Regions from separate parts of the Streptomyces sp. NPDC091281 genome, predicted to be linked through region 2. Evidence: riboswitches for the same ligand, from Rfam matches in the RefSeq annotation. Region 2 holds a riboswitch; each other region holds the start of a gene.
The links. A riboswitch is a leader RNA that binds a small molecule or an ion and turns the genes downstream of it on or off. The one in region 2 is predicted to bind cyclic di-AMP.
Positions count from the first base shown of each region.

Region 1: it holds a riboswitch for cyclic di-AMP, as region 2 does, so the genes downstream of both, ACIQPQ_RS16130 (peptidoglycan DD-metalloendopeptidase family protein) here and ACIQPQ_RS33905 (transglycosylase SLT domain-containing protein) in region 2, are expected to answer to the same signal.
Region 3: it holds a riboswitch for cyclic di-AMP, as region 2 does, so the genes downstream of both, ACIQPQ_RS25415 (M23 family metallopeptidase) here and ACIQPQ_RS33905 (transglycosylase SLT domain-containing protein) in region 2, are expected to answer to the same signal.
Region 4: it holds a riboswitch for cyclic di-AMP, as region 2 does, so the genes downstream of both, ACIQPQ_RS23080 (M23 family metallopeptidase) here and ACIQPQ_RS33905 (transglycosylase SLT domain-containing protein) in region 2, are expected to answer to the same signal.

Region 1 covers NZ_JBIVUY010000005.1:364,022-369,263, reverse strand. The annotation lists gene ACIQPQ_RS16145 (helix-turn-helix domain-containing protein) at 1-600, shown strand, start outside; gene ACIQPQ_RS16140 (DUF6126 family protein) at 597-719, shown strand; gene ACIQPQ_RS16135 (tyrosine-protein phosphatase) at 776-1,573, opposite strand; cyclic di-AMP (ydaO/yuaA leader) riboswitch at 2,112-2,277, shown strand; gene ACIQPQ_RS16130 (peptidoglycan DD-metalloendopeptidase family protein) at 2,282-3,280, shown strand; gene ACIQPQ_RS16125 (SGNH/GDSL hydrolase family protein) at 3,524-4,342, shown strand; gene ACIQPQ_RS16120 (SIMPL domain-containing protein) at 4,515-5,242, shown strand, end outside.
Region 2 covers NZ_JBIVUY010000016.1:203,092-208,333, reverse strand. The annotation lists gene ACIQPQ_RS33915 (outer membrane lipoprotein carrier protein LolA) at 14-1,279, opposite strand; gene ACIQPQ_RS33910 (polyprenyl synthetase family protein) at 1,618-2,628, opposite strand; cyclic di-AMP (ydaO/yuaA leader) riboswitch at 3,241-3,433, shown strand; gene ACIQPQ_RS33905 (transglycosylase SLT domain-containing protein) at 3,439-3,915, shown strand; gene ACIQPQ_RS33900 (HAD family hydrolase) at 3,968-4,792, opposite strand; gene ACIQPQ_RS33895 (GNAT family N-acetyltransferase) at 5,094-5,242, shown strand, end outside.
Region 3 covers NZ_JBIVUY010000010.1:208,776-214,017, forward strand. The annotation lists gene ACIQPQ_RS25410 (GntR family transcriptional regulator) at 307-999, opposite strand; gene ACIQPQ_RS25415 (M23 family metallopeptidase) at 1,204-1,959, opposite strand; cyclic di-AMP (ydaO/yuaA leader) riboswitch at 1,973-2,140, opposite strand; gene ACIQPQ_RS25420 (M16 family metallopeptidase) at 2,457-3,845, opposite strand; gene ACIQPQ_RS25425 (M16 family metallopeptidase) at 3,842-5,212, opposite strand.
Region 4 covers NZ_JBIVUY010000008.1:401,404-406,645, forward strand. The annotation lists gene ACIQPQ_RS23060 (MarR family winged helix-turn-helix transcriptional regulator) at 269-790, opposite strand; gene ACIQPQ_RS23065 (dihydrofolate reductase family protein) at 907-2,034, shown strand; tRNA gene ACIQPQ_RS23070 (tRNA-Met) at 2,119-2,192, shown strand; gene ACIQPQ_RS23075 (PP2C family protein-serine/threonine phosphatase) at 2,338-3,612, shown strand; cyclic di-AMP (ydaO/yuaA leader) riboswitch at 3,856-4,015, shown strand; gene ACIQPQ_RS23080 (M23 family metallopeptidase) at 4,023-5,081, shown strand.

The DNA.
Region 1 (5,242 bases), on a different contig from region 2:
GGGCCCGAGCCCGGCGGTGACCTCCCGGCCGTCGCGCCGCAACTGCGCTCCCTCCGGCGGCGTGCCGCCCTCACCCTGGAGGCCGCGGCCCGGACCGCCGGGCTGTCCCCGGCCCACCTGTCCCGGCTGGAGACCGGGCAGCGCCAGCCCTCGCTGCCGATGCTGCTCGCGCTCGCCCGTACCTACGGTACGACCGTCTCGGAGCTGCTCGGCGAGTCGGTCGCCGACCGGGACGCCGTGGTCCGCGCCGCCGACATGGAGCCGACCCACGCGGGCGGCTGGACGTACTGGCAGGCCGGGGCCTCCGGGCGGGGCATGCAGGCACTGCGGGTGCAGGTGCCGCACGGCTCGCAGGGCGACATCGTGCGGGTCCACCCCGGCGAGGAGTGGCTGCACGTCCTGCGCGGACGGCTCCTGCTGCGCCTCGGCGACACCGCGCACGTGCTCGGCCCCGGGGACAGCGCGCACTTCGACTCGCTGACCCCGCACCGTATCGCCGCCCAGGACCCCGACGGCGTCGAACTCCTCTTCGTCCACACCCTGTTGCAGAGCCCGACGGCCACCCTGTGCCTCGGCCCCACCCATGGAGAGACGCCGTGACCGACATCGAGGAGAAGTTCCCCCGCAGCCTGTGGATCAGGCTGATCATCTACATCGCCGTCGGCCACGTCTTCGCCGGGTTCCTGTGGCTGCTGTTCGAGGTGGGCGCCAAGAAGTAGGCCCGCCTCGGGACGTCGGGTGCCCGTCGGGCGGGCGTCGCCGGGTCGGGCGCGGATCAGTCGAGCAGGCGCTCGCGCAGCCGCTCCCGGGTCCGCGGGGACAGGCCGAGACCCCGCTCCAGGTAGGTGTCGACGTCGCCCCAGGTCTCCTCGATCGTGTCGAAGGCGGCCGTGAGGTACGCGGCGCGGGCGTCGAAGAGCGGGGCGAGCAGGTCCATCACCTCGGGGGAGAACGCCTCGGCCGAGCTGCCGCTGCGGTGCACCCGGTAGCGGCGGTGCTTGGCGTTGGACTCCAGGTAGTCGGCGACGATGGCCTCGCGCTCCACGCCGAGCGCCAGCAGGGTCACCGCGATCGACAGGCCCGCCCGGTCCTTGCCCGCCGCGCAGTGCATCAGCGCGGGCACGCTGTCCTCGGCGAGCGCGTGCAGCACCCGCGAGTGCTCGGCGGTGCGCTCCCGGACGATCGCCCGGTAGGACTGGATCATCCGGTCCGCGCCCTTGCCGTCGCCCAGGATCTCCCGCAGCTGCGCGAGGTCGCCGTCGCGGACCATCTTCCAGAACTCGGCGCCGTCCGCCGGGTCGGAGAGCGGCAGGTTGACGTTCCGTGTGCCCGGCAGCTCGACGTCGGGGCCCTCCAGCTTCTGGTCCGCGGCGTTGCGGAAGTCGAAGACGGTGTGCAGGCCCAGGGAGGACAGGAACGCCGCGTCCTCGGCGGTGGCGTGCGCGAGGTGGCCGCTGCGGAACAGCACGCCGTGCCGCACGCGCCGTCCGTCGGTGGTCGGCAGGCCGCCCACGTCCCGGAAGTTGCGTACGGCGGCCAGCTCGGGCTCGGTCGACGGGACCTGCTGCGTCACGGGGGCTCCTCCCGGTCGTGGTTCCGGCCGACGCGGCTCGTGACGGCCGCCGGAACACCTGCGTGACCACTCTCGTGATCACGTTCATGACCACTGCGTCACGACCATACGACACGGGGGCGGCCGAACCGGAGGAGCCCGGAACACCGGCCGCTGTCGGACACCTCCCCCGATGGCCCCCTTGGGTTGGATGTGCGGTGAGGTGACATCTGGGATGTCTGCCCGAATTGATGGAATTAGTCGAATTGGCTCGATTGGCTTCTTCGTTCCAACTCGGCCTGGAATAGGGCGACCTGGAGAGGTGTCACGTGAGCAGCGTCTCATCCGTGACCGTATGTCGCGCGTCATGTTCACGTAATACGCCTGATTTCCGCGGGTGTTCCCCGCCCGCGACGTCTCCCGGTCGACACAGGGTGACCGTGAATTCCGGAAGGGGATCAAGGGAAATGCACCGGAAGCGCAACCTCTGCTTGTTCCCGTGCGTCTTGGTCGCTTACGTTCCTGACCCATCCGGACGGACGCCCAATCCTGCCGCCGCCCGGATTCCGCACCCACTCACCCGTACACGGCAGGAGCGGGGGACCCACAGGTAGTAACGCCTGTTCCGGTTCCCGGAACGGCTCGGGGTAAAGCCGCGTCCCCGCGCGGCCGGACATCTCCAGTCCGCACCCGACAGCTCACCTCGCAGGCGCCGGAGAGGAATTCGCCATGCCCGCCAAGGGTAAGCACCGCCGTCCCAAGTCCCAGTTCTTCACCCGCTCGATCGCCGCCGCCGGAACCGGCGGCGCCGCGCTGGCCCTCCCCCTGATGGGCGCCGGCGGAGCGCAGGCCGCGCCGTCCGAGGCGCCCGCCGCCCAGGCCGTCTCCCACGCCGCGCAGAGCGTCCAGGCCGCCCCCGTCGCACGGACGTCCGCCGACGGCGCCAAGGCCGCCACGACGTACACCGTGCGCCCCGGCGACTACCTCTCGAAGATCGCCGACGAGCAGCACGTCAGCGGCGGCTGGACCCGCCTCTACGCGGACAACCGCGAGGCCGTCGGCGCCGACCCGTCGCTCATCCACCCCGGCCTGAAGCTGTCGATCGGCAAGAAGGCCCCGGCGGGCGCCACGGAGGCCTCCAAGGCGCCGTCGGCTCCGCGTGATTCGTCGAAGAAGTCGGATTCGTCCGCTTCGAAGAAGTCCTCACAGTCGTCCAACTCCGCGAAGTCTTCGGACTCCTCGTCCTCCGCGGGCTCCTCGAAGGCCTCCGGCTCCTCCGACGGCTCCGCCTCCCAGGCCGCCGACACCTCGAACGCGAGCGGCTTCAGCGCCCCCGTCGCCGGGGCCGCCGTCGGCACCCCGTACCGGATGTCCGGGAGCATGTGGTCCAGCGGCTACCACACCGGTGTCGACTTCGTCGTCCCGACCGGCACCTCCCTCAAGGCCGTCGGCGCGGGCACCGTCGTCTCGGCCGGCTGGGGCGGCGCCTACGGCAACCAGGTCGTCATCCGCCTCGCCGACGGCCGCTACGCCCAGTACGCCCACCTGTCCTCGCTCTCCGTCTCCGGCGGCCAGACCGTCACCGCCGGACAGCAGGTCGGCCTCTCGGGCGCCACCGGCAACGTGACCGGCCCGCACCTGCACTTCGAGATCCGCACCACCCCGGACTACGGCTCCGACATCGACCCGGTCGCCTACCTCCGCTCGCACGGCGTCTCGGTCGGCTGACACCGCCGCACCCCGAGCCACACCTGACACGCACACCGAAGGCCGGACCCTCATCCAGGGGGCCCGGCCTTCGGTGTGTTCCGCGACGCCGTTCCGCCATTCCGCCGCAGCCCTGTGGCGCCGTTCCGGGGAAGATCCCTTATTCCCTGATTGGGAAACTCTTTAGGAGTGGCTTATCTCACCGCCCGTCAACCCCTGCCTACGGTCGCGTAAGTCACATTCAAAGGTGAATCATGAACCGTTGTGGCAGACGATTCGAAGAACGACAAGAGATCACCGATCGGGTCGTACGTGGCGCTGGGGGACAGCTTCACCGAAGGCGTCGGCGACCCCGGCCCCGACGGCGCGTTCGTCGGCTGGGCCGACCGTTTCGCGGTCCTGCTCGCGGACCGCAGGCCCGAGGGCGACTTCCGTTACGTCAACCTCGCCGTCCGCGGCAAACTGCTCGACCAGATCGTGGCGGACCAGCTTCCCGGCGCGGTCGCGCTCGCGCCCGACCTGGTCTCCCTCTGCGCGGGCGGCAACGACATCCTCCGCCCCGGCACCGACCCCGACGAGGTCGCCGAACGCTTCGAACGGGCCGTCGCGGCCCTCGCCTCGGCGGCCGGGACCGTCCTCGTGACGACCGGGTTCGACACCCGCGGCGTCCCCGTCCTGAAGCATCTGCGCGGCAAGATCGCCACGTACAACGGGCATGTGCGCGCCATCGCCGACCGGTACGGCTGCCCGGTGCTCGACCTCTGGTCGCTCAGGTCCGTGCAGGACCGGCGGGCCTGGGACGGCGACCGGCTCCACCTCGGCCCCGAGGGGCACACGCGCGTGGCCCTGCGCGCCGGGCAGACCCTCGGCCTGGACGTGCCCGCCGACCCCGAGCAGCCGTGGCCGCTGCTCCCGCCGCGCGGCACCCTGGAGATCCGCCGCGACGACGTGCACTGGGCGCGCGAGTACCTGGTGCCGTGGATCGGGCGGCGGCTGCGCGGGGAGTCGTCCGGCGACCACGTGACCGCCAAGGGCACGCTCTCCCCGGACGCCATCAAGGAGCGGATCGCCCGGGTGGCCTGAGCAGGGCGGTGAGCCGTGCAGTGAGCGGACGGGGTCCGCGGTCCGAGGGGGCCGGTGACCCGGACGGGCTCCACCAGTGAGGTGAGGGTGCGGGAGTGGTGTGCCGCCGGGGGCGGGTGCGGCTGCTGGGATGACGGCAGCCGCCGCCCGCCCCCGGAAGGACCGGAGCGCCATGCCCCGTACGTTCACGATCCCGTCCCCGTCGTCCCGCGCCGCACGGGTCCGCGCCCGCCGGGTGGCCGTCGTGGCGCCCCTCGTCGCGCTGGCCCTCCTCGGCCCCGCACTGCCTGCCTTCGCCGCGCCCGGCGAGCAGCCGGGGGCTGCGGTCTCCGGTGCCGCCCCCGCTCCCGCCACCGTGACCGTGACCGGTGAGGGCGTGGTCAGCGCCGACGCCGATCTCGCGGTCGTCGGCGCCGGGGTCGAGACGGCCGGCCGCACCCCGCAGGCCGCCCTCGACGCCCAGAGCGCCGCCGCGACCGCCCTGCTCGCCGCCGTCCGCGCCCAGGGCGTGGCCGACCAGGACGTCCGTACCGAGAGCGTCTCCCTCCTCCCGGTCCACGACCACAGCGACGGCACCGCCCGCCTGACGGGCTACCAGGCCGCGCAGAGCTTCTCGGTACGGGTCCGCGAAGTGGCCGCGACCGGGGCCCTGCTGCGCGCCGTCGCCGACGCGACCGGGGAGGCGGGCCGCGTCCACTCCGTCGCCTTCGACGTCGCCGACCCGGCGCCGCTGCGGGCCCGCGCCCGTGAGAGCGCCGTCGAGGACGCGCGGACGAAGGCCCTCCAGTACGCCCGGCTCACGGGCCACCGGCTAGGCCGCCTGGTCTCCCTCAGCGAGGACGCCTACGCCGCCCCGCGACCCGTCGCCGCGGCGGCCGACCTGTCCGGCGCCGCGTTCGG
Region 2 (5,242 bases):
GACGTCAGGGTACTTACCGGGCCGTGTCGGCCGCCTTGACGAGGGCGTCCTTGGTGACGGCGCCGACGTAGACCTTGCCGTCGTCGGTGACGAGGGCGTTGATCAGGCGGGTGGAGAAGACGGTGCCGGAGCCGAAGTCGCCCTTCACCTTGTCGCCGAAGGAGTCCATGAAGTCGCCGAGGCCGCCGAGGCCGCCCGCGTCGGGCAGGTCGGCGCCGGACGGGACGCCCTCGCCGCCGGTGTCGAAGGTGGCGACGCTGGTCCAGCCCTCGCCGAGCACGGTGGCCCCGTCGAGGTCCCCGGCGAAGCCCTCGGCGCCCTCGGTGAAGGGGGCGCCGCCCTTGGCCGTGTCCGGGGCACCGCCCTTGGCCGAGTCGGGGGCCTCGGGGGTGTCGCCCTCGGTGACCTTGGCGCCCTTGGGCGGGGTGAAGTCGAAGGTGGACGCGGCGGGCTTGGCGAAGCTGACCTTGGTGAACCCGGCGTCGACGACGGCCGCGCCGCCGCCGGTCGGGGTGAGGGTGAACTTGAGCGGCAGGCCGGTCTTCGCGTCGACGGCGACGGTGACCGCGCCGACGGTGGAACCGGACTGCTTCGGCTTGACCAGCAGCTTGTAGGCGTCGCGGCCGGCGACCTGGACGGTGCCGTCCACGGTGACGGACGTGGTGCCGTCGACGGCCTTGAGGGCTTCTTCGGTCAGTTCCTTGGGTGTGGTGGGCGCGGGGGTGCCGGAGGCGCGGTCGTCGGCGCCGGCGGGGGCGTCACCGGTGGAGTGGTAGACCTCGTTGGAGGCGCTGTCGTACCCCCACACGTCCTTGCCGTTGTGGATGACGCTGTACTCGGCGGCGTTCTCCAGGAGGGAGAGCTTCTGCCGGTCCGGGCCGTCGGCGGCGACGCGCAGGGTGTGGGTGCCGGAGGCGAGTTCGGTGAGGCGGGTGGACGGGTCGGCGGAGGAGCCGTCGGAGGCGCCCCCCGCGGCCCCCGCGAGGAGCCCGCTCTCCAGGCCGCCCAGGTCGGGCAGGCCCAGGTCGGTGGTGATCTTCACGGTGCCGGACAGCTGCTGCACGTCCGACGCGGCGATCTTCTCGATGAGCTGCTGGGCGCTGATCTTCGGCAGGTCGGGGTCGCCCGAGTCGGCGAGGGCCGGGACGAGCCCGATCGTCGCCGCCGCGATGCCCACCACGGTGACCGGGACGACGTACCGCACGGCCTTGCGCCGCCCGGCGCGCAGGTCGTCGGCCTCGCCGGGGTGCGTGCTGTCGTCGGATGCGTACGGTGCCATGTGTGCCTTACCTCCGTCGTCGGCGGCGGCGGGCGGCCGTCTCACGTACCAACGTCCTTGCCCCGGGCCGCCATTCTCACCCGAATCGGTGAGGAGCGATGATTACCGTGCTCACCATCTGACCAAATGAGCCGCCGTCATTCGTCAGCCCTCGGACGCAAATCGACGTACACCTCCGGTATGACACGGGGGTGGGGGGCGTCAGGGTCGGTGGGGGCCATCCCTGAGAGACGCCCCGCGGGAAGCTGTGCGGGGCACGGCGAGGAGCCGCCCTGCGGGCGCGGCGAAGAGGCCCCTGCGCGGGCGGAGCGGGGTGTGGCTCTCGGGAGCCACCCCGGCTACCCCGCCCGGTGGACCACCGCGTCGCACAGCTCCAGCAGGCCCGACTTCGCCTCGCACTCCCGCAGCGGTGCCAGCACCGCCCGCGCGTCCTTGGCGTACCGCACGGTGTCGCGGCGGGCCTGCTCCAACGCGGGGTGCGCCCGCAGTCCGGCCAGGGCCTCGGCGAGGCGCGCGTCGTCGCTGAGGTCGGAGTCGAGCAGCTCGCACAGCGCGACGTCCTCCGGCAGCGCCAGCCGGGCCGCCCGCTCCCGCAGCCGCAGCACCGGCAGGGTGGCGATGCCCTCGCGCAGGTCGGTGCCGGGCGTCTTGCCCGACTCGTGGGAGTCGGAGGCGATGTCGAGGACGTCGTCGGCGAGCTGGAAGGCGACGCCGAGCCGCTCCCCGTACTGGGTGAGCATGTCCACGACCGTGTCGTCGGCGCCGGACATCATGGCGCCGAAGCGGCAGGCGACGGCGACCAGGGAGCCGGTCTTGCCGCCGAGCACGTCGAGGTAGTGGTCGACGGGGTCGCGCCCGTCGGTCGGCCCGGCGGTCTCCAGGATCTGGCCGGTGACGAGGCGCTCGAACGCCTCCGCCTGGACCCGGACGGCCTCGGGGCCGAGGTCGGCGAGGATGTGGGAGGCGCGGGCGAAGAGGAAGTCGCCGGTGAGGACGGCGACGGAGTTCCCCCAGCGGGTGTTCGCGCTCGGCACCCCGCGCCGTACGGCCGCCTCGTCCATGACGTCGTCGTGGTAGAGCGTGGCGAGGTGGGTCAGCTCGACCACGACGGCCGAGGGCACGACCCCGGGGGCGTAGGGGTCGCCGAACTGGGCCGCGAGCATCACGAGCAGCGGCCGGAACCGCTTCCCGCCCGCGCGCACGAGGTGCTGCGCGGCCTCCGTGATGAACGGGACCTCGCTCTTCGTGGCTTCGAGCAGGCCTTCCTCGACAGCCGTCAATCCGGCCTGGACATCGGCTTCCAGAGCCTGGTCCCGCACGCTCAGCCCGAACGGCCCGACGACGGTCACGAGGGGTCTCCTGTCTGCTGGTGTCTTCCGGCGATCACACGGTTTGTCGATACGTCGCTGCCCTCACTCAAGTCAGCGTATCCGGTCACGTTTCGATCACCGACAGGCCCCACGTCCCCCTGCCTCGAACTTCGCCCGACCGGGAGGCGCCGACCCACCCGTCCCACCGCCCTCACAGGCATCGCGCGCCCCATATGTTACCGACCGGAAGGTATGTACCCCTTCCGGTCGGGGACACGTCGATCGGCGCCCGCATCCGCACTCCGACCGCGCCCCCTCAGCCACCCCTCCCGACCCTCTTCCACCCCTCACCCCTCACTCCCACAACCCCCACCCCATTAAAGCCACTTGAGCTATATGACCGTTTTACCCGCCTTGTGGACGCAGGTGAGTTGGCTCACCCGTGCCGCCATCGAGCAACCCTGACCGGATTTTTTAATTCCGCTTTGCTCAAGCGGAAGTTGAGCGCCAGCCCCCGCAAAGGATCAAGCGCCCGAAAACCCCAGACCAAGGTCAATAGGGACGACCTGTGAATCAGCCACTTGTTCCCGACATGTGCTCTCGCATACGTTCCCGGCCTGTCGGACAGACGCCTAATCCTGCCGCCGTCCGACAACCCCATCGACGAAGACATTCGCGGCAGGAGCGGGGGACCCAGGTAAGTCGCCGTCCCGGCGCGTACGTCACACACGGACGCGGCGGAACGGCTCGGGGTGAAGCCGCGCCACCGTGTCCGTACGGCGGCCGGCCGGGCACCTCCCCGCCCGAACCCGACAGCTCACCTCGCAGGCGCCGGAGAGGAACCCCTTCATGTCCGCTGTCACCCAGCCCCGCCGCACCCGCACCCGCCTGGTCCGCACCGTCGCCGTGGCCTGCGCCGGCGCCGCCGCGCTCACCCTCCCCTTCATCGGCGCCACCAGCGCCTCCGCCGCCCCCGCCACCTCGGCCGCCACCTCCGCCGGGTACACGAACAACCTCGACGGCTGGATCCGCGAGTCCCTCGCGATCATGGCCGAGAAGGGCATCCCGGGCAGCTACGACGGCATCTACCGCAACGTGATGCGGGAGTCCTCGGGCAACCCGAACGCGATCAACCTGTGGGACTCCAACGCCGCGGCCGGCATCCCGTCGAAGGGCCTGCTCCAGGTCATCGACCCGACGTTCGCCGCGTACCACGTGGACGGCACCGCCTACGACCCGTACGACCCGGTCGCCAACATCACCGCCGCCTGCAACTACGCCGCCGACCGCTACGGCTCCATCGACAACGTCTTCGGCGCCTACTGACGGTCCCGGGCCGCCGGGGTTCCTCGCGGAACCCCCTGAGGGAGCGGAACCCCTAAGGGAAGAGTCGTTCGAGGACGGCGGCCACGCCGTCGTCCTCGTTCGACGTCGTCACCTCGTCGGCCACCGCCTTCAGCTCCGGATGGGCGTTCGCCATGGCCACCCCGCGCGCCGCCCAGTCGAACATCGGGATGTCGTTGGGCATGTCCCCGAAGGCGAGGGTGTCCTCGGGCCGCAGCCCGAGCCGCTCCGCCGCCAGCGCCAGCCCCGTCGCCTTGGTCACCCCGCACGGCTGGAGTTCCACCGTGCCCGGCCCCGACATGGTGACGGTGGCCAGCGAGCCGACCACCGCGCGGGCGGTCACCGCCAACTCGTCGTCGGTCAGGCCGGGATGGCGCAGCAGCACCTTGCTGATCGGCTCGCACCACAGGTCGTCCCGGCGGCCGACCCGCACCGCCGGCAGGGTCGGGTGCGGCATCAGGTAGCCCGGCTCGATCAGGGTCAGCCCGTCGATCCCGTCCTGGTCGACGGCGGCGTACACCTGCCCCACCTCGGCCTCGATCTTGCCGATCGCCGTCTCCGCCAGCTCCCGGTCCAGGGTGACCGACCACAGCAGGCGGTCGGCGCCGATGTCGTAGAGCTGCGCGCCCTGGCCGCAGACGGCGAGGCCTCTGCTCCGCAGGATGTCCAGCAGCGGCCGTACCCGGGGCGCGGGGCGGCCCGTGACCACGAGGTGGCGGGCACCGGCGGCCGCCACCCGCGCGAGCGCGTCGAGCGACCGGTCGGAGAACGTGTCGTCGCCGCGCAGCAGCGTCCCGTCCAGGTCGGTGGCGATCAGGGAGTACGCGCAGCGCGCGGCATATGCGTGGGGTGCGGGCATGATCAGAGAATACGGATTCCGGCCGGATCGGACTCACCGCCGCAGCCGCGCCCCCGGCCCCGCTCTTCCGGCACGCTGCCGGTGCGCTGCCGGTGCGCTCACCGCTCGCTGGCGGTCCGCTTCCGGTGTGCTTTCACCCCGCTTCCCTCCGCTTTCCGGCCGCTTTCCGGCGCAACGCCGGGTACAGGGCGGTTAAAGGCCTCTGCCCGGAATGGCAACAACCAGGTCCGCTCCCTACCGCCCCGCCCGCCCGGAGGGGTACCGTCCCCCTGTCCAGGGGGGACTTGATCGGGGGGTCAGGTTGAGCAGCGGACGTATTCGTGTGCTGGGTCCGGAGGACCTGGCCGAGGGGGACCGGGAACGGTGGCGGGCGCTGCGCGCCGCGTCGACGGCGCCGCGGAACCCCTTCATGGAACCGGAGTTCGCCACCGCGGTGGGCCGGGTCCGGCC
Region 3 (5,242 bases), on a different contig from region 2:
TCCGGGGGTGGCGCGGCCTCGTCGTTTCCACCCGCGCCCGCGAAAGGGCGGGCAAGGGAGACGTTGGGCCCGAGAGAAGGCAGGCCGGAAAGAGGCCATGCGAAAGGCGGTACGGCAGACGAAAAGCGCGCTCCGCCGGAATACGCGGGCGCGCCGGACGACGGGCAGCGGAATTCACGCGCCGTCTGTTTCTGATCGGTTTCTCACCGACTTCCGATCGTCCACGCATTCACGGGACGACACCGCTTTGCGGGCACCTGACGCAGGGTCCGCACAATTGACTGCCCTTTGTATACGGCCCTCGTGTTAATGGCGCGGACCGGACATGTTTACGGCATGTTGCGAAGTCCTCACACGGTCCGGGCGGTCCCCCCGCGCGAAGCGCAGCCGGTGCGCGGACGTCGCGCGCTCGGTGTGCAGCGCCGTGACCGCCCGCGCGCGCTCGTGGTCGCCGCGCGCCACCGCGTCCACGATCGCCCCGTGCTCGGTCCAGGACTCCAGCGGGTCGGCGGGCGCCTCCACCGCGTACATCCAGGAGATCTTGTGGCGCAGCTGGGTCAGCGTGGCGGTCAGGGACTGGCTGCCGGATGCCTGGGCCAGCGTCTCGTGGAACCAGCCGCCCAGGGAGCGCAGGTCCTCGCTGTTGCCCCTCCTGGCCCGCTCCTGGCCCAGCCGGACGAGTCCGCGCAGCACCTTGAGGTGGGCCTCGGTGCGCCGCTGGGCGGCCCGCGCGGCGCCGAGCGGCTCCAGCAGCATCCGCATCTCCAGGAGGTCGGCGGCCTCCTGCTCGGTCGGTTCGGCCACGCACGCGCCCGCGTGGCGCCGGGTGACCACGAAGCCCTCGGCCTCCAGCGTGCGCAGGGCCTCGCGGACGGGGACGCGCGAGACACCGTAGCGGCGCGCGAGGAGTTCCTCGGTGAGGCGGCCGCCGCGCTCGTAGACACCCGCGACGATGTCGTCCCGGATGGCCGTGCACACCGAATGTGCCGGAATTCGCATGACCGACCTCCGCGGTAATCCCCGTGAAACGTCGACGATTGACGTGTGTTCCGTGACTCTATTGCAACGTGCGGGAATTTCCGATGGCAGCCGGGAATCCAGGGATATTTTTTGGCCGACACGGGGCCGAAAACGGCGAAAGCCCCGGCCGCGGGGGCCGGGGCTGGACGTCCTGTCGCCGTCCGCTGTCGGACGCGTCCGCCGTCAGACGCGTACGCCGTGCTGCCGGAGGTAGCCGACGGGGTCGAGGTCGGTGCCGTACTCCTGGCCGCTGCGGGCCTCGAAGTGCAGATGCGGTCCGGTGACGTTGCCGGTGGCGCCGGAGAGCGCGATGCGCTGCCCGGGGAGGACCCGCTGTCCCACCGAGACGGCCACGGAGGACAGGTGCCCGTACTGGGTGTACGTCCCGTCGTGCATCCGCAGGACGACCTGGTTGCCGTACGCGCCGCCCCAGCCCGCCTCCACGACGGTGCCGCCGCCCACCGCGTGCACGGGGGTGCCGGTCGCGGCGTGGAAGTCGATCCCGGTGTGGCTGCCGGAGGACCACAGGGAGCCGCCGGAGCGGTACCCGGTGGAGACGTAGGAGCCGCTGATCGGCGCCACGAAGGTGTTGAGACGCTTGCGCTCGGCCTCGCGGGCGGCGCGCGCCCTGGCCTCCCGCTCCGCCTTGACCTTGGCCGCGGCCTGCGCGGCGGCCTCCTTGCGCTCGGCCTCCCGCTCCGCGGCCTGCGACTGGACGGCGGCCTGGTCGTCGACGCGCGCGGCGACGGTCTCGCCGACGATGACGACGGGGGTGAGCCCGGTCCGTTCGGCGGGCGCCTCGGCGGCGTGGGCCGGCGCGGAGGCGACGGTGGCGAGGACGCCGGTGGTGGTGAGCGCCGCGACACCCGCCACGCGGGCGGTGGTGCGCTGCGTGCGGCCGGGTCGCCGGTGCTTCCCGGAGGCGCAGATGAACGCCATGGAGGTGAGCGGTCCTTTCCTTCCCTCTCGCCTACCGGGTTAGCTGACGGGTTCGGAGCAGGAAGGTCTCCTACGGGCCCCCTCGCCTGCGCGCGGGCACCCGATTCACCCCAGGGACTGCCTTCGTTGGGTCCCCGGCTCCCCTGGCTCGCGCCGTACGGGGACTCGGCGATGACTGTCCGGTGCCGCGGGCGCGGCGCACTGCCTGACGGACAGCCCGGACGAACCTAGACACCCACGCCTTCGATTCCCAAACGGGAGGGGGCCTTTGTAGCGCATGACACAGGCCAGAGGGGCCGCCTCCCCCGCAAATCGGGCATGCCGACGGGAGGGGAGTGAGTGGCGGGCCGAGGGAACGCGGTCGGCCGAACCTCGGGCCCCGGGAGGCTGATACGCCTTCCGGGGCCCAGGTCGCACACGCGTCGTGCGGCGACGAGCGGGCGACGCGCGCGTGGCACGCGGGCGCCACGCGCGGGCGACGCCGCTCGGTCACTCGGTCACTCGGCGGAGACGACCGTCACGTCGCCGATGCCGAGCGCCTCGACGGGCGCCTTGATCTGCGCGGCGTCACCGACGAGCACCGTGACCAGGCGGTCGACCGGGAAGGCGTTGACGACCGCGGCGGTCGCCTCCACGGTGCCGGTCTCGGCGAGTTGACGGTAGAGCGTCGCCTGGTAGTCGTCCGGCAGGTGCTGCTCGACCTGGTCGGCGAGCGTGCCCGCGACGGCGGCGGCCGTCTCGAACTTCAGCGGGGCCACACCGACGAGGTTCTGCACGGCCACGTCGCGCTCGGCGTCGGTCAGCCCGCCCTCGGCGAGGGTGCGCAGCACCTTCCACAGATCGTCCAGCGCGGGACCGGTGTTGGGGGTGTCCACGGAGCCGCTGATGGCGAGCATCGCGGCGCCCGACCCGTCCGGCGCGGACCGCAGGACCTGCCCGAAGGCGCGCACGCCGTACGTGTAGCCCTTCTCCTCACGCAGGACGCGGTCCAGGCGGGAGGTGAGGGTGCCGCCGAGGCAGTACGTGCCGAGGACCTGGGCGGGCCACACGCGCGCGTGCCGGTCGGCGCCGACGCGGCCGATGAGCAACTGGGTCTGGACGGCGCCGGGCCGGTCCACGATGACGACCCGTCCGGTGTCGTCGGCGGTCACCGGCGGCACCGGGCGCGGCTGCGCCGAGGAGCCCGTCCAGGCGCCCAGGGTCTCGCCGAGCAGCGCGTCGAGGTCGACACCGGTGAGGTCGCCGACGACGACGGCGGTGGCCGTGGCGGGCCGGACGTGCTTCTCGTAGAACGCGCGCACGGCGGCGGAGTCGATCTTGTCGACCGTCTCTGCGGTGCCCTGCCGCGGACGCGACATGCGCGCGGTGGCCGGGAACAGCTGCCGGGAGAGTTCCTTGGCGGCGCGCCGGCCCGGGTTGGCCAGCTCGTGCGGGATCTCGTCCAGGCGGTTGCGCACCAGGCGTTCGATCTCGCCGTCGTCGAACGCGGGCGCGCGCAGGGCGTCGGCGACCAGGCCGAGCGCCTTGGCGAGCCGGGAGACCGGCACCTCCAGGCTGAGCCGTACGCCGGGGTGGTCGGCGTGCGCGTCGAGGGTGGCGCCGCAGCGCTCCAGCTCGGCGGCGAACTCCTCCGCGGAGTGCTTGTCGGTGCCCTCCGAGAGAGCGCGCGCCATGATCGTGGCGATGCCGTCGAGTCCGGCCGGTTCGGCGTCCAGGGGCGCGTCCAGGTTGACCTCGACGGCGACGACCTGCTGGCCGGGGCGGTGGCAGCGCAGCACGGTGAGGCCGTTGCCGAGCGTGCCGCGCTCGGGGGCCGGGAACGCCCAGGGCCGGGCGTCGCCGGGCTGCGGCTGCGGGTGGAAGTCCATCGCGGTCAGCTCGCTCACTGGGCCGCCTCCTCGTTCTGGTCCTCGTCGGCGGTGGTGTCGGCCTCGGCGTCACCGGTCGTGTCGGCGGCCTCGGTGGGCTCGTAGACGAGCACGGCGCGGTTGTCGGGGCGCAGCCGGGCGGCGGCGATCTCCCGGACCTCGTCCGCGGTGACCTCCAGCACGCGCCCGACGGCGGTCAGGGCGAGCTGCGGGTCGCCGAACAGGACGGCGTAGCGGCAGAGTTCGTCGGCGCGTCCGGCGACCGTGCCGAGGCGGTCCAGCCACTCGCGCTCCAACTGGGCCTGCGCGCGCTCCATCTCCTCGGCGGTCGGGCCCTCCTCGGCGAAGCGGGCCAGCTCCTCGTCGATGGCGGTCTCGATGACCGGCACCTCGACGTCGCCGGACGTCTTGACGTCCAGCCAGCCCAGGGAGGGCGCGCCCGCCAGGCGCAGCAGACCGAACCCGGCCGCCACCGCCGTACGGTCGCGGCGGACCAGGCGGTTGTACAGGCGGGAGGACTCGCCGCCGCCGAGGACGGTGAGCGCCAGGTCGACGGCGTCGCACGCGCGCGTGCCGTCCTCCGGGAGACGGTAGGCGGCCATCAGGGCGCGCGCCGGAACCTCCTCCTCGACGACCTCGCGCAGTTCCTCGCCGATGACGTCGGGCAGGGAGCCGTCGCGGGGGGTGGGCTTGCCGTCGTGGGCGGGGATGGAGCCGAAGTACTTCTCGACCCAGGCGAGCGTCCGCTCGGGGTCGATGTCGCCGACGACCGACAGGACGGCGTTGTTGGGCGCGTAGTACGTCCGGAAGAACGCGCGCGCGTCCTCCAGGGTCGCCGCGTCCAGGTCGGCCATGGAGCCGATCGGCGTGTGGTGGTAGGGGTGGCCCTCCGGGTAGGAGAGCGCGGTGAGCTTCTCGAAGGCGGTGCCGTAGGGGACGTTGTCGTAGCGCTGGCGGCGCTCGTTCTTGACGACGTCGCGCTGGTTCTCCATGGACTCGTCGTCCAGGGCGGCCAGCAGGGAGCCCATGCGGTCGGCCTCCAGCCAGAGGGCGAGCTCCAGCTGGTGGGCGGGCATGGTCTCGAAGTAGTTGGTGCGCTCGAAGCTGGTGGTGCCGTTGAGCGAGCCGCCCGCGCCCTGCACCAGCTCGAAGTGGCCGTTGCCCTTGACCTGGCCCGAGCCCTGGAACATCAGGTGCTCGAAGAGGTGAGCCAGGCCCGTACGGCCCTTGACCTCGTGGCGCGAGCCGACGTCGTACCAGAGGCACACCGCCGCGACGGGGGTCAGGTGGTCCTCCGAGAGCACCACGCGCAGCCCGTTGGCCAGGCGGTGCTCGGTCGCTGTCAGGCCCCCGGTGCCTGCCTGGTCTGTGGCCGTGTGACCCATGGGCATGTACGTCCTTCCGATCGCGGGCGC
Region 4 (5,242 bases), on a different contig from region 2:
GGTTCTCCCGGTCCGGTGGGCGGGTGGGGTGCGGCCGTGGCATGGTGCTTCAGATTTGAAGCACCTCCACGAAGCGTGACCCTACCTCATGCTTGAAAGTTGAAGCAATGGTGGACGTGTCCCCCGGAGGGGTACGGGTGACGGTGCGACTTCGGGGTTACGGGCGTTACGGGGTTAGGGGAGTTGCGGGGCGAGTGAGGTGCCGGGGGTGGCGGCTGGCCGCCGGGGTGCCCGGGGGCCGCAGGGTTCAGGAGGCTCCCGCCAGGGCTCAGGAGGCTCCCGCGCAGGGCGTGGAGCGCCGCCGCCAGGGCAGCCCCTCGGCCGCCGTCTCCCCGCCGCTCTCCTGGAGCCCCCGCGCGACCTGTGTGAAGATCGCCTCCAGCTGCCCCACCTGCTCGGGGGTCAGCCGGTCGAAGAGTGTGGCGCGCACGGTCTCCACATGGCCGGGCGCGGTCCGCTCCAGCACCGCCATGCCCGCGTCGGTCAGCACCGCCACGCTGCCGCGCCGGTCCGCGTCGCAGTCCTCGCGCCCCACCAGCCCGTCCTTCTCCAGCCGCGTCACCGCGTACGTCAGCCGGCTGCGGGTGATCTTCAGCCGCTCCGCGAGATCCGTCATGCGCAGCCGCCGCCCCGGCTCGTCGGAGAGGTGGGCGAGGATGGAGTAGTAGAGGTGGGGCATGCCCGCCTCCTGCTGGAGCTGCCGGTCGATCGCGTCCTCCAGCAGGAGGTATCCGGCGACGTAGGCGCGCCACGCGCGCTGCTCCTCGGGGCTGAGCCAGCGGGTCGTCATGCCCCCAGTGTAGGTTTGTTTCAAACTTGAACCAAGGGTGCCGCCCGCCCGCCCACCGCCGAGCCCCGCCCCCGCTTCCGCCCGCCCCGCCGAGCCCCGCCCGGAGAGACCCGCCGATGCCGTACCCGTACGTCCTGCTGTCCGCCGCCGTCTCCCTCGACGGCTACCTCGACGACACCGGCCCCGAGCGGCTGCTGCTGTCCGGACCGGCCGACTTCGACCGGGTCGACGAGGTGCGCGCCTCCGTGGACGCCATCCTGGTCGGCGCCGGCACCCTGCGCGCCGACAACCCCCGGCTGCTGGTCAACTCGCCCGTACGCCGCGCCGCCCGGCTCGCCGCGGGCCGCCCGGAGTACCCGCTGAAGGTCATGGTCAGCGGCTCCGGCGACCTCGACCCCGCCGCCCGGTTCTGGCACACGGGCGGCGACAAGGTGCTGTACACGACCGGCGCGGGCGCCGAGCGGGCCCGCGCGCTCGGCCTCGCCGCCGACGTCGTCGCCCTGGGGGACGACCTGGACTGGCGGCGGCTGCTGGAGCACCTGCACGACGTGCGGGGCGTGCGGCGGCTGATGGTCGAGGGCGGCGGCACGATCCACACCCAGCTGCTCCGGGACGGCCTCGCCGACGAACTCCAGCTCGTCACGGCCCCCCTCTTCGTCGGCGACCCGGCCGCGCCCCGCCTCTTCGGCCCCGGCGGCTATCAGGGCGGACGGCTGCGGCTCGTCTCCACCCGCCGCATCGAGGACGTGGTCCTCGCCGTGTACGAGCCGACCGCGCCCGGCACCGGCCCGCGCCCCGCCGCCGCCGACCGGCACTGGCTCGCCCTCGCCTGCGAACTGGCCGCCGCCTGCCCGCCCTCGCGCACCGCGTTCAGCGTCGGCGCCGTCGTGGTCGCCGCCGACGGCACCGAACTGGCCCGCGGCCACTCCCGCGAGGACGGCGACCCGGTCGTGCACGCCGAGGAGGCCGCCCTCGCCAAGATCGACCCGGCCGACCCGCGGCTGCCCACGGCCACCGTCTACTCCAGCCTGGAGCCCTGCGTGCGCCGCGCCTCCCGCCCGGCGCCCTGCGCCCGCCTGATCCTCGACGCGGGCGTCCGCCGCGTGGTGACGGCCTGGCGCGAGCCCGACACCTTCGTCCCCGACGCCGACGGCACCGGCCTGCTCACCGCCGCGGGCGCGGACGTCCTCGTCCTCCCGGCGTACGAGTCCCAGGCCAAGGCCCCCAACCAGCACCTCCTCTGAGCCGGACCCGTAGCCCCCGTACGCCCCCGGAACCACCCGTGGTCACGAGCGCCTCAGAAATGACGTAGGCTGTGAACACAACGACGCGGGGTGGAGCAGCTCGGTAGCTCGCTGGGCTCATAACCCAGAGGTCGCAGGTTCAAATCCTGTCCCCGCTACTGAAGGCCGAGGGCCGGAATCCTTTACAGGGTTCCGGCCCTCGGTCGTTGTGCGCCTCCGGCGCGGATGGTCCTCCCGTCCGGGTGGTCCTCCGGTCGGACCACCCCGCTCGCCGCCCGTCCCGGACCCCGCCAGCCTGGGGGAGTGGACGACAAGGGGCCCCGGGCCGCATCCGGCGTGCGCGGGCGGCGTCCGTCCCCGCGCACCCTGCTGCGCCTCCTGCCCGCCCTGCTGATCGTCGGCGGCATCGGCTACGACGTCAGCACCCCCGAGTACTTCACCGCGATCCCCTTCTTCACCGCCGCCCCGCTCGTCGCCGCCCCCTTCTTCACCCTCACCGGCACCCTCGTCACCGGGCTCGCCGCCCTCGCCGCGACCTACCTGGTGCACGCCTACCACCACGTGCGGCCCGACGAGACCACCATCACCGAACTGGTCACCGTCGTCACGGTCACCGTCCTCGCCGCGCTCCTCAACCAGGTCCTGCGCCGGGGCGACGCCCGCCTCGCCTCCGCGCGGCACATCGCCGAGGCCACCCAGCGCGCGGTGCTGCCCCGGCCCCCCGACCGCATCGGCGGCTACCGCGTCGCCGCCCGCTACCAGGCCGCCCAGCGCGACGCCGCCATCGGGGGCGACCTCTACGCCGTCCAGGACAGCGCCCACGGCGTCCGGCTCATCGTGGGGGACGTCCGCGGCAAGGGGATGGGGGCCGTCGCCGCCGTCGCCACCGTCATCGGCGCCTTCCGCGAGGCCGCCGAACGCGAAGCCACCCTGGAGGCGGTCGCCGCACGGCTGGAGCACGCCCTGACCCGCCAGGGCGTGGAGTGGTGCGTCCACCGGGACCCCTACGACCCGTACGACCCGTCCGCCCCGCAGGACGGGCGAGACGCGCGCGACCCGTACGACCCCTACGGCCCGCACGCCTCGGAAGATCCGTACGACTCGTACGACCCCTACGACCCGGGGCGCGGCGGCGGTCCGTCCGATGTGGGCGCGCGGTTGCACGCCGCCGAGGGGTTCGCCACCGCCGTTCTCGCCGAACTCCCGCACGGCGACGGCGTCCTGCGGCTGCTCAGCCACGGCCATCCGCCCCCGCTGCTGCTGCACGCCGACGGCGCGGTGCGCGTGCTCGACGTCCGCGACCCCGCCCTGCCGCTGGGCATGGGCGACCTCCACCCCGTGCCGGGGCGGGCCGAGGAGACGCCCTTCCCGGCGGGGGCCACGCTGCTGCTCTACACCGACGGCCTCTCCGAGGCCCGCGACCGCTCCGGCCGGTTCTACGACCCCGCGCAGCGCCTCGCCGGACGGATCTTCGGGCACCCGGCCGCGGTGATCGCCGCCCTCGCCGAGGACGTGCACCGGCACACCGGGGGCGCGACCACGGACGACATGGCGCTGCTCGCCGTCCGCCACCCCTGACCTTCGTCACGTGCGGTGATCACGCGAGTGGGCTGCGGTTACAGCTGAGTCACCGTCAGGTTTAAGCGGGCCGCCGGGTTATTCCTCGGGCGAGGTCAACTCGCCCGTTTTTCACCGCTCCTGGGGTGAAAGTCCAGGCCAGAAATCTTGTTGATCAAGCGGAACGGCTTGGAATCCCGGGCCCGGGTCTATTAACGTTCGATAACGCAGCGCGGTCGTCCCAGCCGTCACAAGAGTCGGCTCCGTGCGCACGCGCCGAATCCCGTAAGGGAACCGGGGAACCACCACCTTGGGGTGAATCACGCGGAAGCCGCCGTGGAAACACGGCCGGTATACGCGCGTAGGAGACCTTCCCGCTCCGAACCCGTCAGCTAACCCGGTAGGCGACGGAAGGAAAGGAGTACGCCCGCGTGGCGTCGAACCCGCCTGCCCCCGAAGCCCCCGCCGTGCCCAGCCAGACCTTCGGCTACGGCAGCTACCGCACCGACGAGGGCCCCTGGGAGGAGTGGAATCCCACCGCGGAGTCCGTCCGCCCGGTCCGTGGCAAGCACCGCGTCGCCAAGCAGCGTGGCGGACTCGCCCGCAGCTCCACCGTCCTCGGCGTCGGTGTCATAGCCGCCGTCGGCGGTGCCGGGATGGCCAGCGCCAACACGGGCAAGCCCCCCGTCTCCATCTCCCTGCCGGACCTGCCCAACGTGGGTTCCCTGATCTCGGACGACGACACCCCCGAGGAGACGGCGCCCGCGCTCAGCAGCTTCGCCGCCGAGACGGTCGCCGAGGACAGCGCCGTCGTCACCGCGAGCACCGGTACCGGCATCGGCGCGGGCTCCGACACCGGCGCGGGCGAGTCGCTGCGCAGCCGGATCATGGCGCAGGCCGAGTCGCAGCAGGCCCAGGTCGACCTCAAGGCGCAGCAGGCCGCCGAGGAAGCCGCCGCCAAGGCCGCCTCGGCCGCCGCCGCCAAGGCCGAGAAGGAGGCGGAGGCCAAGGCCGAGGCCGCCAAGAAGAAGGCCGCCGAGGAAGCCGCCAAGAAGGCCGAGGCCGAGCGCCTCGCCGAGCTGGCCAAGCAGTACACGCTGCCGACCTCGTCGTACACGATCACCTCGACCTTCGGCCAGGCGGGCGCCTACTGGTCCTCCGGGTACCACACCGGCCTCGACTTCGCCGCCCCCACCGGCACCCTGATCAAGGCCGTGCACAGCGGCACGATCACCTCCGCGGGCTGGGACGGGTCGTACGGGTACAAGACCGTGCTGACCCTCGACGACGGCACCGAGCTGTGGTTCGCCCACCAGTCGTCGATCAGCGTCAGCGTCGGCCAGAAGGTCGGCACCGGCGACGTCATCGGCCGCGTCGGCGCCACCGGCAACGTCACCGGCGCCCACCTCCACCTGGAGGTCCACCCGGGCGGCAGCGCCTCCGGCATCGACCCGGGCGCCTGGCTGCGCGACAAGGGGCTCAACCCCTGAGCGGGTCCCTGGCGGGGCCCTGAGAAGAAGCCCCGAGGAACCCTCCGAGACCCTCCGGGGAAGCGGCCGGGGGTCGGTGAGGTCCCCCGGACGTTCCCCGGAGTTTGCGAACCCTTGGCCGGAGGCACGGAACACGTGCCTCCGGCCGAGGTGTTGTCACG